DNA from 3 places in the Streptomyces sp. NPDC102402 genome. Region 2 is predicted to be linked to each of the others. Evidence: riboswitches for the same ligand, from Rfam matches in the RefSeq annotation. Region 2 holds a riboswitch; each other region holds the start of a gene.
The links. A riboswitch is a leader RNA that binds a small molecule or an ion and turns the genes downstream of it on or off. The one in region 2 is predicted to bind cobalamin.

Region 1: another riboswitch for cobalamin. It lies ahead of ACIRJR_RS09085 (ribonucleoside-diphosphate reductase subunit alpha); the one in region 2 lies ahead of ACIRJR_RS20055 (energy-coupling factor ABC transporter permease).
Region 3: another riboswitch for cobalamin. It lies ahead of ACIRJR_RS15170 (ABC transporter substrate-binding protein); the one in region 2 lies ahead of ACIRJR_RS20055 (energy-coupling factor ABC transporter permease).

Annotation. Positions count from the first base shown of each region.
Region 1 covers NZ_JBIWKR010000002.1:914,762-921,192, forward strand. The annotation lists gene ACIRJR_RS09070 (GlxA family transcriptional regulator) at 1-945, opposite strand, end outside; gene ACIRJR_RS09075 (hypothetical protein) at 1,027-1,239, shown strand; gene ACIRJR_RS09080 (ribonucleotide-diphosphate reductase subunit beta) at 1,236-2,252, opposite strand; gene ACIRJR_RS09085 (ribonucleoside-diphosphate reductase subunit alpha) at 2,252-4,648, opposite strand; cobalamin riboswitch at 4,781-4,917, opposite strand; gene ACIRJR_RS09090 (GNAT family N-acetyltransferase) at 4,957-5,460, opposite strand; gene mctP (monocarboxylate uptake permease MctP) at 5,609-6,431, opposite strand, start outside.
Region 2 covers NZ_JBIWKR010000006.1:185,722-192,152, forward strand. The annotation lists gene ACIRJR_RS20035 (amino acid adenylation domain-containing protein) at 1-683, shown strand, start outside; gene ACIRJR_RS20040 (energy-coupling factor ABC transporter ATP-binding protein) at 742-1,608, opposite strand; gene cbiQ (cobalt ECF transporter T component CbiQ) at 1,605-2,354, opposite strand; gene ACIRJR_RS20050 (energy-coupling factor ABC transporter substrate-binding protein) at 2,361-2,729, opposite strand; gene ACIRJR_RS20055 (energy-coupling factor ABC transporter permease) at 2,726-3,439, opposite strand; cobalamin riboswitch at 3,469-3,674, opposite strand; gene ACIRJR_RS20060 (hydroxyacid dehydrogenase) at 3,897-4,928, opposite strand; gene ACIRJR_RS20065 (carbohydrate ABC transporter permease) at 4,925-5,845, opposite strand; gene ACIRJR_RS20070 (carbohydrate ABC transporter permease) at 5,848-6,431, opposite strand, start outside.
Region 3 covers NZ_JBIWKR010000004.1:308,601-315,031, reverse strand. The annotation lists gene ACIRJR_RS15190 (type B 50S ribosomal protein L31) at 1-62, shown strand, start outside; gene ACIRJR_RS15185 (carbohydrate kinase) at 171-1,121, shown strand; gene ACIRJR_RS15180 (acyl-CoA dehydrogenase) at 1,167-3,017, shown strand; gene ACIRJR_RS15175 (hypothetical protein) at 3,014-3,184, shown strand; cobalamin riboswitch at 3,268-3,455, shown strand; gene ACIRJR_RS15170 (ABC transporter substrate-binding protein) at 3,486-4,559, shown strand; gene ACIRJR_RS15165 (FecCD family ABC transporter permease) at 4,595-5,641, shown strand; gene ACIRJR_RS15160 (ABC transporter ATP-binding protein) at 5,638-6,431, shown strand, end outside.

The DNA of each region.
Region 1 (6,431 bases), on a different contig from region 2:
CCGGAAGGTGCGGCGGTACGCGTTCGGGGTCGTGCCCAGGGACCGTACGAACTGGTGGCGCAGTGCCGCCGCGTTCCCGAAGCCGGTCCGTCCCGCCACCATGTCCACGGTCTCGTCCGACGTCTCCAGCAGGTGCTGGGCCAGCAGTACGCGCTGACGGAGCAGCCAGCGGTAGGGCGTGGTGCCCGTCTCCTGCTGGAAGCGGCGGGCGAAGGTGCGCGGCGACATGTGGGCCCGTTCCGCCAGTTGCTCGACGGTCATCTCCTGGTCGAGATGGCGCTCCATCCAGGCCAGGGTGCCGCCGACCGTGTCGCACCGGGTGCGGGGCAGTGGACGCTCCACGTACTGCGCCTGGCCGCCGTCCCTGTGCGGGGGGACGACCATGCGGCGGGCGATCGCGTTCGCGACGGCGGGCCCGTGCGCCTGGCGGACCAGGTGGAGGGCCGCGTCGATCCCCGCGGCCGTGCCGGCGGAGGTGATGACCGGACCGTCGTCGACGTAGAGCACGTCAGGCTCCACGACGGCCTTCGGGTAGCGCCGGGAGAGTGTCCCCGAGTGCCGCCAGTGGGTGGTGCAGCGGCGGCCGTCCAGGAGTCCGGCGGCACCGAGGACGAACGCCCCGGAGCAGACGCTCAGCACCCGCGCGCCGCGCGCCACGGTCTGGCGCAGGGCTTCGAGGACCTCCTCGGGGTACTCCCTGTCCGTGAAGCTGCTGCCGGCCGGCACGGCGACGAGGTCCGCCTCCGCCAGGCGGTCCAGTCCGTACGGGGTGCTGATCGTGAATCCGGCGTGGGTGCGCAGGGCCCGCCCCTCTGCCGAGACCACCGCGAAGTCCTGCACCGGCAGGCCGTCCTCGGAGCGGTCGAGTCCGAACACCTCGCACAGCACCCCGAGTTCGAAGGGGTGGACATCGTCGAGCACCAGGACGGCGACATTGTTCAGCATGACGCCAGTGTGGCAGTAATTCGATGCTGTGCGACAGTCCTGCCACTGCTCTGATTGCTTCGGAGGGGCGACAGTGGAGCCATGAACACATTCATGAGCTACCTGTCCATAGCCGCACTTTTCACCCTCGTCCTGCTTCCCGCGCTGGCCGGGCTCGCAAGGGAGCGCCGGATCGACCGCGCGCTGAGAGAGGCGCAACGGGGCGGGGAGGTGCGATCCCCCGAGACGGCGGGCGCCGCGCGGCCGGTCACGGCCGCACGGCGCCCCCACGTGAGGTCCTGGGCGAGGGTCTAGAAGTCGTCGTCGAAGCCGACGGACCCCTCCACCGCCACCTGGTACGCGGAGGGCCGCCGCTCGAAGAAGTTCGTCAGCTCCTGCACCCCCTGGAGCTCCATGAACGAGAAGGGGTTCTCCGAACCGTAGAGCGCCGGGAAACCGAGCCGGGTGAGCCGCTGGTCGGCGACGCACTCCAGGTACTGGCGCATCGACTCGGTGTTCATGCCGGGCAGCCCCTCACCGCACAGGTCCCGGCCGAACTGCAGCTCCGCCTCGACGGCCTCCTTCAGCATGTCGGTGACCTGCTGCTGGAGCTCGTCGTCGAAGAGCTCCGGCTCCTCCTTGCGGACGGTGTCCACGACCTCGAAGGCGAAGTTCATGTGCATCGTCTCGTCACGGAACACCCAGTTGGTACCGGTGGCCAGACCGTGCAGCAGACCGCGCGAGCGGAACCAGTAGACGTAGGCGAACGCGCCGTAGAAGAACAGTCCTTCGATGCACGCGGCGAAGCAGATCAGGTTGAGCAGGAAGCGGCGGCGGTCGGCCTTCGTCTCCAGGCGTTCGATCTTCTCGACCGAGTCCATCCAGCGGAAGCAGAACTGCGCCTTCTCGCGGATCGAGGGGATCTCCTCGACCGCGTCGAAGGCCGCCGCGCGGTCCTCCGGGTCGGGCAGATAGGTGTCGAGCAGCGTCAGATAGAACTGGACGTGCACGGCCTCCTCGAACAGCTGACGCGACAGGTACAGCCGCGCCTCGGGCGAGTTGATGTGCTTGTAGAGCGTCAGCACCAGGTTGTTGGAGACGATCGAGTCGCCCGTGGCGAAGAAGGCGACCAGCCGGCCGATCATGTGCTGCTCACCGGGGGAGAGCTTGGCGAGGTCGGCGACGTCGGAGTGGAGATCGACCTCCTCCACCGTCCAGGTGTTCTTGATCGCGTCCCGGTAGCGCTCGTAGAAGTCCGGGTAGCGCATGGGGCGCAGGGTCAGTTCGAAGCCCGGGTCGAGCAGGTTCTTGGCGTTGTCGGAGCTCATCACTGGCAGGCCTCGCAGGACTCGGGGTTTTCGAGGGAACAGGCGATCGCGTCCGCGTCGGGCGCCGAAGCCTGCTGTACGGGAATGGGGGCGGAGGCGGCGGCCTTGCCCGACGCCGCGCGGGCGATCCGGGTCGCCGGGCGCGAACGCAGGTAGTACGTCGTCTTCAGCCCCTGCTTCCAGGCGTACGCGTACATCGAGGAGAGCTTGCCGATCGTCGGCGTCTCCAGGAACAGGTTGAGCGACTGGCTCTGGTCGAGGAACGGCGTACGGGCCGCCGCCATGTCGATCAGGCCGCGCTGCGGGATCTCCCACGCCGTGCGGTACAGCGCCCGCACGTCATCGGGGATCCAGGCGAAGCCCTGGACGGAGCCGCTCGCCTCGCGCAGTGCCTCACGGGTGCGGGCGTCCCAGACGCCGAGCCTCTTCAGTTCCGCCACGAGATAGCCGTTGACCTGGAGAAACTCGCCGCTGAGCGTCTCGCGCTTGAAGAGGTTGGAGACCTGCGGCTCGATGCACTCGTACACCCCGGCGATCGAGGCGATCGTCGCCGTCGGCGCGATGGCGAGCAGCAGTGAGTTGCGCATCCCGCTCTTCGCGACCCTGGCGCGCAGGGCGTCCCAGCGCTCCGGCCAGTTCAGCTCGGTGTCGTAGTGGTCGGGGTGCAGCACACCACGGGCGGCCCGGGTCTCGGACCAGGCGGGCAGCGGGCCGGACCTCTCCGCGAGGCCGCAGGACGCCTCGTAGGCGGCGAGCATGATCCGCTCGGAGATCTTCGTGGAGAGCGCGCGGGCCTCCGGGGAGTCGAAGGGCAGGCGCAGCTGGAAGAAGACGTCCTGGAGGCCCATGGCGCCCAGGCCCACCGGCCGCCAGCGGGCGTTGGAGCGCCCGGCCTGCTCGGTGGGGTAGAAGTTGATGTCGACGACCCGGTCCAGGAAGGTCACGGCGGTGCGCACGGTGGCGTCCAGCCGCTCCCAGTCGATCGAGCCGCCTTCGACGAAGGCGCCCAGGTTGACCGAACCCAGGTTGCAGACGGCCGTCTCGCCGTCGTCGGTGACCTCCAGGATCTCCGTGCACAGGTTCGAGGAGTGCACCACGCGGCCCGGCTCGGCGGTCTGGTTCGCCGTTCGGTTGGAGGCGTCCTTGAACGTCATCCAGCCCTGCCCGGTCTGCGCGAGCGTCCGCATCATCCGGCCGTACAGCTCACGCGCCGGCATGGTCTTGCGGGCCAGTCCCCTGGCCTCCGCCGCCCGGTAGGCCGCGTCGAACTCCTCGCCCCACAGGTCGACCAGCTCGGGGACCGCGGCGGGAGAGAACAGCGACCACTCGGTGTCCGCGTCGACGCGGCGCATGAACTCGTCCGGGATCCAGTGCGCGAGGTTGAGGTTGTGCGTGCGCCGCTGGTCCTCGCCGGTGTTGTCGCGGAGCTCCAGGAACTCCTCGATGTCCGCGTGCCAGGTCTCCAGGTACACGGCTGCCGCGCCCTTGCGCCGGCCGCCCTGGTTGACCGCGGCGACCGAGGCGTCCAGCGTCTTCAGGAACGGGACGATGCCGTTGGAGTGCCCGTTGGTGCCCCGGATGAGTGAACCCCGGGCGCGGATGCGGGAGTACGACAGACCGATGCCGCCCGCGTGCTTGGAGAGCCGTGCCACCTGGTGGTAGCGGTCGTAGATCGAGTCCAGCTCGTCCTTGGGCGAGTCCAGCAGGTAGCAGGAGGACATCTGGGGGTGCCGGGTGCCGGAGTTGAACAGGGTGGGGGAGGACGGCAGGTAGTCGAGCCGGCTCATCAGGCCGTACAGCGCGGCGACTTCGCCCAGGGCGTGCTCGGAGGTGTCCTCGGCGAGCCCGGCGGCCACACGCAGCATGAAGTGCTGCGGGGTCTCGACGACCTCACGGGTGAGCGGGTGACGCAGCAGGTACCGGCTGTGCAGTGTCCGCAGCCCGAAGTAGCCGAAGCGGTCGTCCGCTCCGTCGGCGAGCGCCTGGTCGACCAGGGCGTCCAGCGCGTCCGCGTGCAGGGTGACGAACTCGGCCGTGCGGTCGGCGATCAGGCCCTCGCGGTGTCCGACGGCGACCGAGGCGGAGAAGGAGACGGCGCCCTGGCCTGCCGCCTCGTCCGCGATGGCCAGAGTCAGGAGCCGGGCCGCCAGCCGGGAGTAGGCCGGGTCCTCGGAGATCAGGCCGGCGGCGGCCTCGGTGGCCAGCGACCTCAGCTCTGCCTCGTCCGACCGCGCGTTGCGGCCGCGCAGCGCGGCGGCGGCGACCCGTCCGGGGTCGGTGTCGGGCAGATCGGCGGTGAGACCGGTCAGGGTCCGCAGGAGTGCGGTCCCGGGCGCGTCGGTCGTGCGGCCTTCGAGTTCCGCGGCTGAAACCGGGTCTGCTGGCGCGATGGTCACTGGGGCTATCCCTCGCTGGGCTCAGGGCCTGCGGATACGGGGCAGCCGGACACGGCACCCGGAGAGGGCAGCACGGTGCGCGGCGTCCACCGGCTCTCCGCGAAGCCCGGACGTCTCGTCGTCCGGTTCGGTCGAGCCGGACGCGCTGTCGACAGGTCCTCGGACTCCGCGGTGCGGAAAAGCGCACCGATCACACCGTTGCGGGACAGTTCCGGATTCGCACCGGATTCCCCTGCGACGACAGCGAGGTCGAGCATACATGTGGGGGCTGCTGATTGAAGAAGCCCCCACATCTTGTGTCGCGAAGGTCAGAGATCCAGACGGTACGTGAGGAGTGGAGGGCGGCCGGGCAGTGGGCTCCAGTCCCGTTCCGGGGAGCGCGCGAAGCCCAGGCGCCGGTAGATCCGGTGGGCGCCGTGCATGGCCGGATGCGTCGACAGGACGATCCCGGAGAGGCCTCCCGCGGCCCGCGCCCGGTCGACGCAGGCCCGTACGAGCGCCTCGCCCGCTCCCCGTCCACGGGCGGCCGGTGAGACGGCCAGCATCCGGAACTCCGCCTCGCCCTCCCCGGCGATGTCGGCCCACGGACTGCCGGGAGGGACGTAGGCGACACCGCCCAGCACGTCGCCGTCGGCCCCCACCGCGACCAGCACGTCGGCCTCGGCCGCCCGGCGGTCCACGGCGCGGAGCTGTTCCAGATAGGGATCTTCGGCGCCGAAGTCGAGAAGCCCGTCACCGAGATACGCCTGGGCGGTGATCTCGCCCAGCTCCTGGTGCTCCGTGGCCCGGATCGGTCTGATCGATACGTCCATGGGCGCAGTGTGCCGCAGAGTGCCGGACCGGCGCTCCCCCGATTCGGCCGTGGCACCGGGACCGTCGGGGGCCGGTCGCGCGAAGAGGCCCCGGCAGGGGTTCTGTTCGCCCTGCCGGGGCCTCCTCGGGCTCGGGAGCCGCCGTGGGTCAGTGACCTCCCGGCGCGCCCACCGTGGCCGGCGGGAGCTTCTCCTGGACGCCGGGGTCGCCCACGTCCGCGGTGTAGTCGGACGGGGACGTCTCGTCGATGCCTGCCGGGGCCTTCACCGCGTTGAGGACGAAGGTCAGCACGACCACCACGACGACGTTCAGCACGAACGCGGTGAGACCGATGTAGCCGATCTCGCCGATACCCGGGATCTCCTTGGAGGACCCGCCGAAGTGCTTCTGGGTCGGGCTGGCGACGCCGTAGGCGGCCACCGTGCCGTAGATCATGCCGACCGCCCAGCCCGCGATCAGTGCCCAGCGGTGGAACCACCGGGTGAACAGGCCGCCCACCAGCGCCGGCATCGTCTGGAGGATCCAGATGCCGCCCAGCAGCTGGAAGTTGATCGCGACCGTCTTGTCCATGGTCAGGACGAAGGCGAGCGCGCCGACCTTCACCAGCAGCGAGACCAGCTTGGAGACCTTGGTCTCCTGGGCCGGGGTGGCGTCGGGCTTGATGAAGTCCTTGTAGATGTTGCGGGTGAAGAGGTTCGCGGCGGCGATCGACATGATCGCGGCGGGCACGAGGGCGCCGATGCCGATCGCGGCGAAGGCCACGCCGGCGAACCAGTCGGGGAACATGTTCTCGAACAGCTGGGGAATCGCGAGCTGGCCGTTGTCGACCTTGATCCCGGCGGCGATCGCCATGAAGCCGAGCAGGGCGAGCAGACCGAGCATCAGCGAGTACAGCGGCAGGATCGTGGTGTTGCGCCGGATCACCTCACGGCTGCGGCTGGAGAGCGTCGCCGTGATCGAGTGGGGATAC
Region 2 (6,431 bases):
TGGACGGCACGGGCAGCACCACCATCACGGAGGAGACCCCGACGGGCCCGCCGTCCGGCCTGCCGGACGGCTACGCGCAGAGCAAATGGGTCGCCGAGGGGCTGGTCGCCCTGGCCCGCGGACGCGGCCTGCCCGTGACCGTCCACCGACCCGGCCGCATCAGCGGCGACACCGTCACCGGTGCCTGTCAGGACCGAGACCTGCTGTGGCAGCTCATCAAGGGATGCCTCCAGGCGGGAGCGGTGCCGGACCTGCCGTACGGGTCCACGGACTGGGTGCCCGTGGACCACGTCAGTGCCGCGGTCGTCGCGGTCGCCCTGACAGGGCGGGACGGCACGGAGACCTACCACCTCACCAACCCGGACGCGCCCGGTCTGGAACGCGTCTTCGAGGTGGCGGTCCGTCTCGGGCACGACCTGCGGACCGTGCCCGCGTCGCAGTGGCAGGCCCTCGTCGCGGGACAGCACGACAACGCGGCCCAACTGTTCCTCGGGGAGGAGGGGCGGCCCAGGCACGACGCCCGGGACCACCGCCGCTTCGACTCCCGCCGGACGGCCGGCGCCGCGGCGGCCCTGGGAGCGCACCTGCCACCGCTCACCGACGAGGTCCTGACCCGCTATCTGACGTACTTCGAGCGAACGGGCTTCCTGCCTGCCCCGCACCGCGCACCGGCCGGCCGATAGCCCCGCACCGCCCACCGGCCGGCCGAAAGCGCCGCGCCGGTCCTTCCGGCCGTCGCCGTCAGGACTCCGCGGGGGGCCGGACGGCGACGACCGGCGGGACGAAGTCCGCCGCGAGCTGCTCCGGGGTACGGGGGCCCGCAGCGGTCTCCTCCAACAGACCGTGAGCACGCAGGAGCTGCGTGGTCGCGATGCCCCACGGCAGCCGGAGTCCGGCTTCCCGCAGCAGATCCGTCCGGGCCAGCGTCCCGGGCGCCGGACCGGCCCGGACACCGGCCGGGGTCAGGAGCGCGACGTCGTCGGCCCACCGCAGGGCGAGATCCACGTCGTGGGTGGCCATCACGACGGTGGTGCCACCGCCGCGGAGGGCGCCCAGCGTGTCGAGCAGGCGCTCCTGACCGTCCGGATCGAGCCCGGCGGTCGGCTCGTCGAGGATCAGCACCCGGGGCCGCATCGCGACCGCGCCCGCGATGGCGGTCCGCTTGCGCTGCCCGTAGGAGAGCAGGTGGGTCGGCCGGTCGGCCAGAGCGGTGATGTCCAGGGCGGTGAGGGCCTCGTCCACCCGGGCCCGCACCTCCGCGTCGGGGAGGCCGAGGTTCAGCGGCCCGAACGACACGTCCTGGGACACGGACGCGGCGAACAACTGGTCATCCGGATCCTGGACCACCAGCTGGACCGTCGTGCGCAGCCGGGTCAGTCCCTTGCGGTCGTACGAGACCGGCCGGTCGTCGACGGTCAACTGGCCCGTCTTCGGGCGCAGTCCACCGCTCAGGAGCCGCATCAGCGTGGTCTTGCCGCTGCCGTTCCTGCCGAGCAGCGCGAGCGCGCGCCCTTCACACACCTCGAAGTCGAGGCCGCTGAGCACGACGGGACCGTCCTCGTACGCGAAGGACGCGCCCCGCAGGGCGAGGAGCACGGGATCGCTCATGACAGCAGCCTTTCCAGGGCGAAGGTCAGGGCGGTGAGGGCCGCGAGCAGTGTCACGCTTGCGGCCGTGAACCGGACGGAGATCCGGGCCTCGGGCACCAGGACGCGCAAGGTGCCGTCGTATCCGCGCCCGGCCAGCCCCGACTGGAGCCGTGCCGCCCGGTCGAAGGCCCTGACGAAGGCGGTGGCCCCCAGCCCGGCCAGGGAACGCCAGGAAGCCGCCCGGGTGGTGTGGCCGAGCCGGGCCGCCTGGGCCTCCCGGATCCGCCGCACCGAGTCGAGGAGCAGGAAACTCATGCGGTAGGTCACCAGGGCGACGTCCACCACCGCCGCGGGCACCCCTGCCCCTACCAGGCGGGGCAGCAGGTCGGACATCGGCGTGGTGAAGGCGAACAACAGGACACCGAGTGACGCGGCCGAGGTGCGCAGCAGCAGCCCGCCGGCACGGACCGGACCTCCGTCGGCCAGGCCGACGAGCCCTTCGGGCCCGCCGACCTGTACGAGGAGTGTCGCCGCCCCGGTGACGCAGAAGCCCAGCGGCACCCGGTACGCCCGCCACAGGTGGCGGGCCGTCACACCCGCCGGACCCAGGAGCAGGACGACCGCGGTGAGGAGGACCAGGGCGGCCCCGGGCCACGGCGGCAGCGAGATCGCCAGCACCGTGAGTCCCAGGCCGAGCACGGCCTTGTCGAAGGGGTGGCGGCGGCGCCAGCGACTGCTGTGCGCCGCCGCGTCGATCGGCAGCACGCGCGCTCAGGCCCCCCGCGCGGAGGTCTCCCCGGTCCCGGAGGGGGCATCCCCGCCGCCCTGTGGTGTCCCCGCGCGCGGTTCGCCCTGCCGGCGCCCGCGCCGCAGACCGAAGTAGTAGGCGAGGACCCCCGCGCCGAGTGCGGCCTGGAGGGCGAACAGCGCCGACTCGATCTCTCCGGAGGGCGGTTCGTACAGCGGGGAGAACCAGGGTTCGTAGTCAGGGGCGATCTCGGTGATCGCCGTCTCCGCCTGGGCGTCCGCACCGGCGAACGGCTCCTCCTTGCCGTCGCCCAGGCCGAGGACGAGCGGCAGGACGGCCAGGGCGGCCACGACGAGCAGCAGAAGGGCGTTGATCTTCGTGTTCTTGTTCATCGGGCCACCGCCTCGGTCTTCTCGTCCGCTCCGGTCCTGGCCCGCCTGCCGGCGAGGAACACGCCGAGCCGGGTCAGATCTCCCTTGCTGGACTGCACGAGGAGCCGCATCACCAGCACGGTCAGGAGCCCCTCGCTCACCGCGAGCGGGATCTGGGTGACCGCGAAGATGGAGCCGAACTTCCCGAGCGCCCCGAGGAACCCGGTGCCCGGGTCCGGGAAGGCGAGCGCGAGCTGGACGCTGGTGACGCAGTAGGTGGACAGGTCGGCGACGAACGCGGCGAAGAAGACCGCGACCATCAAGCGCACGCCGTACAGGCGCAGCAGCCTGAACACCGCGTAGCCGGCCCAGGGCCCGACGATCGCCATGGAGAAGACGTTGGCACCGAGCGTGGTCAGGCCGCCGTGCGCGAGCAGCAGTGCCTGGAACAGCAGGGTGATGGTGCCCAGGACCGCCATGATCGGCGGCCGGAACAGGATGGCGCCCAGCCCCGTGCCCGTGGGGTGGGAACAACTTCCGGTGACGGAGGGGATCTTCAGGGCGGACAGGACGAAGGTGAAGGCTCCGGAAGCGCCCAGGAGCAGGGTGCTCTCAGGATTCTCCCGGACCTCACGTGTGAGTGACCGGACTCCGTGGACGACGAACGGCGCGGACGCGACACCCCAGGCGATCGCGTGCGCCGGAGGCAGAAAACCCTCGGCTATGTGCATGGCTCAGCAGACCCTCTCCAGCACCTCGTGGATGGTTGAAGTGCCTTGGCCGGTCTCCTGGCTGACGGGTGACACCGCCCGGCTCCGCCTTCCCGGGTCACAAGGACCCAGTGGCTGCCCGCGAGGGCCGGAGCCGGACTTCCCGATCACAGTGGCGAGGGCCGCACCGGCATCACACCGGATTTCCCGTTCACCAAGGCGTGGTGACAGTAGTGCCAGGTGGGGGGCGATGACAAGCGCGCCCAGCCGCCCGCGGCCGTGGAAGCCCACCGCCGCGACCGGCCCCGCCGGGGCCGCCGCACGGCGGGCGCGGCGGGGCCGGAGCGGCCCCGCCCGCCCCTGGCCCGGCCTGTACCCGCCGGCAGCTCCACGCACGTCTCCGCGTCGGGGACCCCCGCCGCGGAGACGGCTCAGGCGCTGTGGACGGACCCACCTTCCCGAAGAGGTGGCCGGCGGTTCACGCCGTGTGCGACAGCATCTCCCCCCGGACGGGGTCGGCGTAGGGCAGCCGGTGGCCGTACCTCTCCAGTTCGTCCAGCGCGGCGTGCGTCATCCGGGACAGTTCGTTGCCGAGCGACCCCGCGATGTGCGGAGTGAGCAGGACGTTCGGGAGGTCGTAGAGGGGCGAGTCCGCCGGCAGGACCTCCGGTTCGGTCACGTCGAGCACCGCGTCGAGCCGCCCCGACAGCAGCTCGGCGGTCAGCGCGGCCGTGTCGACCAGCGAGCCCCGCGCGGTGTTGATGAGTGTGGCACCGTCCGGCAGCAGCGCGAGCCGCCTCCGGTCGAAGAGGTCCCGGGTCTCCGGCAGCTCGGGAGCGTGGATGGTCACCACATCGCTGGAGCGCGCCAGTTCGTCGAGCGACACCGCGTGTGCGCCCAGCGCTGCCGCCCCGGCCTCGTCCAGATACGGGTCGTACAGCAGCACCCGCAGGTCGAAGGGGCGCAGCAGCTCGATCACCCGCCGCCCGATCCGGGACGCCCCGACGATCCCGACCGTACGGCCGTAGTTGCCCGCGTCGCCGATGACGTCGAGGGCGTTCGTCCGGGCGCGCCGGACGCCGTACTCCCGCTGGGCGGCCAGGACCCGCTTCCCGGCGAAGAGGATCGCCGCCACGGTGTACTCCGCGACCGGAAGCGCGTTCGCCCCGGCGGCGGACGCGACGGTCAGCTTCCGCTCCCAGCAGGCATCGGTGATGTGGTGCTTCACCGAACCGGCGGCGTGGACGACGGTACGCAGGCGGGGCAGCCGTTCCAGCACGTCGGCGGTGAGCGGGGGGCAGCCCCAGCCGGTGAGCAGCACCTCCGCCCCGTCGAGCGCGTCCGCCACGGCCGGGTCGCCGAAGTCGTGGACCACGAGCGAGGGGTCGGTGTCGGCGACCGCCACCAGCCGGGCGAGGGATGCCTGGTCGAAGAGCGCGTCCCGGACCGAGGGTTCCATGGCGAGCACCGTGCGGGGCCGGTGGTAGGCGGTGGGGGAGGGGGACGTCATTTGACGGCTCCTGCGGTGAGGCCCGAGCGCCAGAAGCGCTGCAGCGATACGAAGGCGACGGCGAGCGGGACGACGGACACCAGCGACCCGGTGATGACGAACGAGTAGAGCTGGGGCTCCTGGGGAAGCGTGGCGTTCCAGTTGAACAGGCCCAGGCCGACGGGGTAGAGCGCCGAGTCGTTCAGCATCACCAGGGGCAGGAAGAAGTTGTTCCAGCTGCCGGTGAACGAGAAGAGGAAGACGGTGACGAAGGCGGGGGAGAGCATCGGGAGGGCGACGGAGCGGAAGGCGCGCAGCTCGCTCGCGCCGTCGATCCGGGCCGCCTCCAGGGTTTCGCCGGGGACGTAGGTCTCCGCGAAGACACGCGACAGGTAGACGCCGAAGGGGTTCACCAGGCCGGGGATCAGCACCGACCAGTACGAGTTGACGAGCCCCACCTCGGATGCCATCAGGTACATCGGCAGCGAGATGACCGTGTGCGGGACGAGGATGCCCAGGAGCACCAGTGCGTAGAGCTTCTCCTTGCCCCACCAGTCGTACGTGGCGAAGGCGTAGCCGGCGAGGAGCGAGACGAGGGTGGAGGCGAGCGCGCCGACGACCGAGTACAGCATGCTGTTGGCGAGCCAGCGGCCGAAGACGCCGTCCTGGTAGGTGAACAGGTCGGAGAGGTTCGTCAGGAGGTTGAAGTCGGCGAGCTCGAAACCGGGGCTCGCGAACAGGTCTCCGTTGCTCTTCGTCGCGTTGACCAGCAGCCAGCTCAACGGCATCAGCGTGTAGACGGCGACGATGCCGAGCAGTGTGGTGACGAGGGCTTTCGAGGACCAGGACGGTGTGGAGATCCGCGAGGGCCGGTCGGCCCCGGGGCGTTTCGGTGAGCGGGTGGCCGGCAGGGTGCGAGGGGGCGTCGCGGTGGTCATGGTCACGCCTCCTTCCAGCGGTTGCCGAGCTTGGTGATCACGAAGGAGAGTCCGGCGCCGAGCAGGGCCAGAAGCAGCGAGGCAGCCGCGGCCAGGCCGTAGTCGTGTTCGGTGAAGGCGGCCTGGTAGATGTACATCACCGGACTCCAGTCCTGGGAGACGGCGGACGAGCGGCTGCGCAGGACCTCCGGCTCGTTGAAGAGCTGGATGGCGCCGACGGCGGTGAAGAGCATGGTCAGGACGACGGAGGAACGGATCATCGGCAGCTTCACGGACAGCGCCGTGCGCAGCTGGCCGGCCCCGTCGACGACGGCGGCCTCCAGGGTCTCCTTCGGGACCGCCTGCAGTGCCGCGTAGAAGATCACCATGTTGTAGCCGATCCACTGCCAGGCGGCGGCGTTGGCCATGGAGAAGACCACCCCGTCCGGGCCGAGGAAGTCCCACTCCACGCCCAGGGTCCGCAGGAGGTCGATGACCGGGCTGAGCCCTGGTGTGTAGAGGAATCCCCAGATGATCGCGGCGATCAGGCCGGGTACGGCGTGCGGGAGGAAGTACGCCAGCTGGAAGAACTTCCTCGCCCTGGCCA
Region 3 (6,431 bases), on a different contig from region 2:
GGGTGGTCGACACCGAGGGCCAGGTCGCCAAGTTCGAGAAGCGCTACGGCGAGGAAGCCTGAGCCCCGGGTCTCCTCGGCTCACCGCACACGGTGCAGAATCGGCACCAGCGCGTCCGTGACAACCGTGCCTCACCGGGGCACGCCCGCCCGCCCAGGAGACCTGCCGCCATGCCCGACAGCCCCGCCCTGCTCGTCATCGGCGAATGCGTCGCCGACGTCGTCCGGCTGCCGGGCGCGCCCGACCGGATCCACCCCGGCGGCAGCCCCGCGAACGTCGCGTACGGCCTGGCCAGGCTCGGACGGGCCGCCACCCTGATCACCCAGCTCGGCCCCGACTCCCACGGGCGGCTGATCGGGGACCACCTGGCCTCGGCCGGAGTGCGGGTCCTGACCGACGGGAGCGGAGCACCCACCCCTGCGGCCACGGTGGACCTCGACGACGCGGGCGGCGCCGCCTACACCTTCGAGATCGCCTGGACGCTGGGGCCGGTGGAGCAGCCGGCCCAGCCGCCGCAACACGTCCACACCGGGTCCGTCGCCACCGCCCTGGAGCCCGGTGCGGACACCGTCCTGGACCTCGTCCGCTCCCTCCGGGCGGACGCCACCGTCAGTTACGACCCCAACGTGCGGCCCGCGCTGATGGGGGACCGGGCCCGCGCCGTACACAGGGCGGAGAGCTGCGTCGCGCTCAGCGATGTCGTCAAGGCCAGCGACGAGGACCTGCGGTGGCTGTACCCGGACGACGAACCGGAGAAGGCCGCCGAGCGGTGGCTGCGCTCCGGTCCGGCGGCCGTCCTGCTGACCCGGGGAGCCGGAGGCGCGCTCGCCCTGCTGCCGGGTGCGACGGTGCGCATCGGCGCACCGCCCGTCGAGGTCGTGGACACGGTGGGAGCGGGCGACGCCTTCATGTCCGGTGCCCTGCACTCCCTGGCCGCGCACGGCCTGCTCGGGGCGCGGGCCCGCGCGCGGCTGCGCCGCCTGGACACCGTCACGCTGGGGGACGTACTGCGCCACGCCGTGGCATCGGCCGCCGTGACCGTCGCGAGGGCCGGTGCGACGCCTCCCGACGGGGAGGAGCTGACGGCCGCTCTGACCGGCGTTCCGGTCCCGGAGCGGTAGGGCGTCCAGGGTGTCCTCGCCCGCACCACGGTCGTTGATTTCGTTATGACCGTGACCCTTGCCGACACCGCCCCACCGTCCACCGCCGAACAGCTGACCGGCGTCCTCCTCGGTCCGGAATTCCGCCGCGAACACGGGTTCTGGCAGCGGCTGATCAGTACAGAACCGTTCCGCCGCCCGGCCGGCGGAACGGCCGACGAGCGACTGGAACTGGCCTACGAGCGGTTGCGGATCCTCAACCGCTCCCTCGACAGCGGGGCCCGCCTCGCCTCCGACCCCCGCGCGCTCGACGCCCTGCACGCGTGGCTCGGCCCGGTGGACCCCGCGCTGACCACCGTGGCGGGCATCCACTACAACCTCTTCCTCGGAAGCCTCCTCGACCACGACTGCGTCGGCCGCCGCGACCTGTCGGACTATCTGGCCATGCGGCGCATCGGCACCTTCCTCTGTACGGAGGTGGCGCACGGCAACAACGCGGCGGCCATGGAGACCACCGCGACGTACGACCGTGAACGGGACGGCTTCGTCCTGCACACCCCGAACGCGGGCGCCCAGAAGTTCATGCCCAACACCGGCCCGGCGGGCGGGGCCAAGTCCGGACTGGTCGCCGCGCGCCTCGTCGCCGACGGCGGCGACCACGGCGTCCGCCTCTTCCTGGTGCCGCTCACCGATGACGTACGGCCCCTTCCCGGCGTCAGGGTTCGGCAGCTCCCGGCCCGGATGGGCAGCCCCGTGGACCACTGCCTGACCTCGTTCGACCGGCTGTTCGTCGGGCGTGACGCCCTGCTGGGATCCGGTGAGCCGGGCGAGGACCAGGGGGAGTTCCGTACCGGGCCGGGGGACAGGCGGCGGCGTTTCCTGACCTCGATCAGCCGGGTCACCCCCGGACGCATCTCCATGAGCGCCTGTGCGGCCGGTTCGGCCCGTGCCACTCTGGCGGTCGCCGTGCGCTACGGCGGTCACCGGCTGATCTCCGGGACCCGTGGTGCCCCGCCGGTGCCGGTCAACGCCCACCGCACCCACCACGGGCCCCTCGCCTCCGCCATGGCCATGGTCTTCGCCATGAGCCTGCTGTACCGCAGGGCACAGGAGCGATGGGAGGCCGGTACGGACGAGGAGGGGCGGCCGGACGCGGCGCGACTCGTCGACGTGGCCAAGGCGTGGATCACGTGGCGCGCCCGCGAGGTGATCGTCGAGAGCCGTGAACGCTGCGGCGCGCAGGCGCTGCTGGAGAACAACGGCATGACCGAACTCGTCACGGGCGTGGAAGGGGCCATCACCGCGGAGGGCGACAACATCGCCCTGTACGCGAAGGCGGCGGCCGACATGCTCTTCGCCGCCGGCCCCTGCGCCGAGGACGGCCCGGACCTGGACCCGCACCCCGGTGACCTGGCCGACCCCCGCTTCCTGGGGCGGCTCCTCGCCGGGGTCCAGGACATCTGGTTCGCCCGTGCCAGGGAGCGCGCGCAGCGGACCTCCGCCGCCGACACCCTCGGACGCTGGAACGCGGCCTCGGGCCCCGCTCTGCGCGGGGTGGAGGCGTACGCCTACCGGCAGGCGGCCGAGGCGTACGCCGACGCCCGCGCCGCGCTGCCCGAGGGGGCAGCCAGAGAGCGGCTGGGCGAGCTGGAGCGGCTGTTCGCCGTCGAGTGGGTGGCCCGCAACAGCGGCGATCTGCTGGCCGCGGGTTTTCTGAGGAGCGATCAGGTCGACGCGCTGGCGGAGAGCAGGGAGGAGCTGATCGGGGCCGTCGCCACCCACGCCCGGGATCTCGCGGACTCCTTCGCCCTTCCCGAGGAACTGCTCGCCGACTGGCCGATCGCCGGACCGGGCTACGCGGACGCGTACGACGATCCCGCCGGCCCCTGGAACGCCTCCCCGGCGGGCGCCCGATGAGCCCGGCACGCAGGGCGCCGACGGCGTGCGGCCGTCTGACGGAGCGCCTGGAGATCCTGGGCCTGCGCGCGGTCCTGCTGGCCTACTGGGGCACGACATCCGTCCTCGCCCGCCGGAGCGGGAGGCCGCCGGTCGACGGCGGCGAATCGGTTCACCCCGAGCGCTGACCGCCTGACGGGCGGCCGGCACGGAGGGGCCGAGGCGGTCCCGTCCTCGCGGCGACGGCTCCCGAAGCCGTCGCCGCGACGCGTGATAGCTTGCAGACGCCAGTCACACTCCACGTGGAGTCAGGGAATCCGGTGCGAATCCGGAGCTGACGCGCAGCGGTGAGGGGGACGGGCGGGGCCACGGCCACTGGGACACCCACGGGTGCACCGGGAAGGCGCTCCGTCCGGACGAACCCGAGTCCGAAGACCTGCTGGCACCCGCTCCCGGAAGGGGAGCGGAACTCCGTAGCGGGCTCCGCGCATGAGCCCAGAGACGCCGAGGGACCCTGTGCTGCCCATAGCCAGTGCCGTACGCCGAACAGCCCTGCTCATCACGGGACTTGTCCTTCTGGCCGCCTGCGGCCCCGACGGGGGCGCGTCCGACGGCGCCGCGCGGGAGGATTCCGCGGAAGGCTTCCCCGTGACGCTGGAGAACTGCGGCCGGACGGTGACCGTCGACGCGGCACCGCGTCGCGCCGTCTCCCTCAACCAGGGATCGACGGAGATCCTGCTCTCCCTGGGCCTCGCCGACCGGATCGCCGCCACCGCGACGTGGACCGACCCGGTGATGAAAGGCCTGGAGAAGGACGAGTCCGCGGTGGCGCGCATCGCCGGGAACCAGCCCTCCTCCGAGAAGGTCCTCGCCGAGGAACCCGACTTCGTCAGCGCCTCGTTCGAATCCACCCTCGGCACGGGCGGTGTGGCGTCCCGCGACCGGTTCGATGAGCTGGGCGTGCCGACGTACCTCGCGCCCTCGGACTGCATGGGCAAGGACAACACGGGCAGCAGCGACGGCTCCCGTACCGAGCCTCTGACCATGAGCCCCGTCTACGACGAAGTACGCGACCTGGCGAAGGTGTTCGGCGTACCGGAGCGCGGCGAGAAACTGGTCGCGAGTCTCCGGGACCGCGTCGACAGGGCGACCGAGGGCATCGACGCATCGGACGCCACCCTCCTCTACTGGTTCGCCAACTCCGAGGCTCCCTACATGGCGGGCTGCTGCGGGGCACCCGGCATCATCACCGGGGAGGTCGGCGCGAAGAACGTCTTCGACGACACGCGCGAGGAATGGCCACAGATCAACTGGGAGACCGTCGCCGACCGCGACCCCGACGTCCTGGTCATCGGAGACCTGACCCGCAGGTCGCAGACGGCCGAGAGCGCCGAGAAGAAGATCGAGTTCCTGGAGTCCAACCCCGCCACGAGGAACATGGACGCCGTCCGGCACAAGAGGTACGTCCTGCTCAGCGGTCAGGCGATGAACCCGACCGTCCGGACCGTGGAGGGCGTGGAGCGCGTCGCGGCGGGGCTGCGATCGTTCGGACTCGCGGGGTGACGAAGACCGAGCACGCCCCGGACACGGGCACGGAGATGCCGCACGCGGTCCGGCCGGCCGGCGGGGCCCGGTTCCTGGGAGGCGGTCTCCTGTGGAGCGCCGGGGCCGCCCTGTTGCTCCTGTCCGTCGCGGTCGCCGTCACGATCGGGCCCGCCCGCATCTCGGTGCCGGACGTCTGGTCAGCGGTGGCCTCGCACCTGGGCGTCGGCGGGACACGGCTGAGCCCGATCCGGGACGGCATCATCTGGAACCTGCGCATGCCCCGCACGCTGCTCGCCGCGGTGTGCGGGGCCGGACTCGCGGTGTGCGGCACGGTGATGCAGTCGCTGCTGCGCAACCCGCTGGCCGACCCCTTCGTCCTCGGCGTCTCCTCGGGGGCGTCGACCGGGGCGGTCGTGGTCGTCGTCCTGGGCGTCGGCGGGGGAGCGGTGTCGGTCTCGGCCGGCGCCTTCGCCGGGGCGCTGTGCTCGTTCGCCCTCGTCCTGCTGCTCAGCCACACACTCGGCGGATCGACCGACCGGGTCGTCCTCTCCGGGGTCGCCGCCATGCAGCTCTTCTCCGCGCTCACCTCCTTCGTCGTGATGACCGCCGCCGACGCCGAGCAGACCCGCGGCGTGCTCTTCTGGCTCCTCGGCTCGCTGAGCGGGGCCGGCTGGAGCGACGTGTGGATGTGCTCCGCGGTCCTCGCCGTGACCCTGGGGATCTGCCTCGGTCACGCCCGGACCCTGGACGCCTTCGCCTTCGGGCAGGACGCCGCAGCGGCCCTCGGGGTACACGTGGCCCGCACCCGGATCGTGCTGCTCTGCACCACCGCGCTGCTGACCGCCGCCCTCGTCAGCTCGGCGGGCGCCATCGGGTTCGTCGGACTCGTCCTGCCGCACGCCGCCCGCGCGCTCACCGGGCCGGGGCACATGAGGCTTCTGCCGGTGACCGCGCTCGCCGGCGCGGTGTTCCTGGTCTGGGTCGACACCCTGGCCAGGACCGTCCTCGACCCGCAGGAGGTGCCGGTCGGCGTGGTCACCTCCCTCATCGGGGTGCCCGCCTTCGTCCTGGTCCTGTACCGCACCCGGAGGGCCGCATGAGGCCAGGGAACGGCACTCCCGGTGACGGGCTGAGGGCCGCGCGGGTCAGCCGGGAGGCCGGCGGGAGGATCGTCCTGGACGGGGTGAGCATCGCACCGCCGCCCGGCACCACGGTCGGGCTCCTGGGACCGAACGGATCCGGGAAGACCACGCTGCTGCGGGTGATGGCGGGCGTGCTCACCCCCGGCTCGGGAGTCGTCACGCTCGACGGCCGCACACTCGCCGAGACCGGCCGGCGAGGAGTGGCGCGCCGGGTGGCCGTCGTCGACCAGCACGCGGTCACCCAGGTCGATCTGAGCGTGTCGGACGTCGTACGCCTCGGCCGCATCCCGCACCGGCGCGCCTGGTCCGCGCCCGGTCCCCAGGACGAGGCCGCCGTGCACGAGGCGTTGGCGCGCACCGGACTCCAGGACCGCGCCGCACAGTCCTGGCACACCCTGTCAGGGGGTGAGCGCCAGCGGGTCCAGATCGCCCGCGCCCTCGCCCAGCAGCCCCGTGAACTCCTGCTGGACGAACCGACGAACCACCTGGACATCCAGCACCAGCTGGAGCTGCTGTCCCTGGTCGCCGCGCTTCCCGTCACCGCGGTGGTCGCGCTCCACGACCTCAATCTGGCCGCGATGTTCTGCGACCGGGTCACGGTCATGAGGGAGGGCCGCGTGGTGGCCGCCGGAACGCCCTCGGAGGTCATCACCGAGGAACTCCTCGCGGACGTCTACCGGGTGCGCGCCGTGGTGACACCGGACGGGCCGGAAGGGCGGCCGTCGGTACGGTTCCTGCCGGGCCGGGC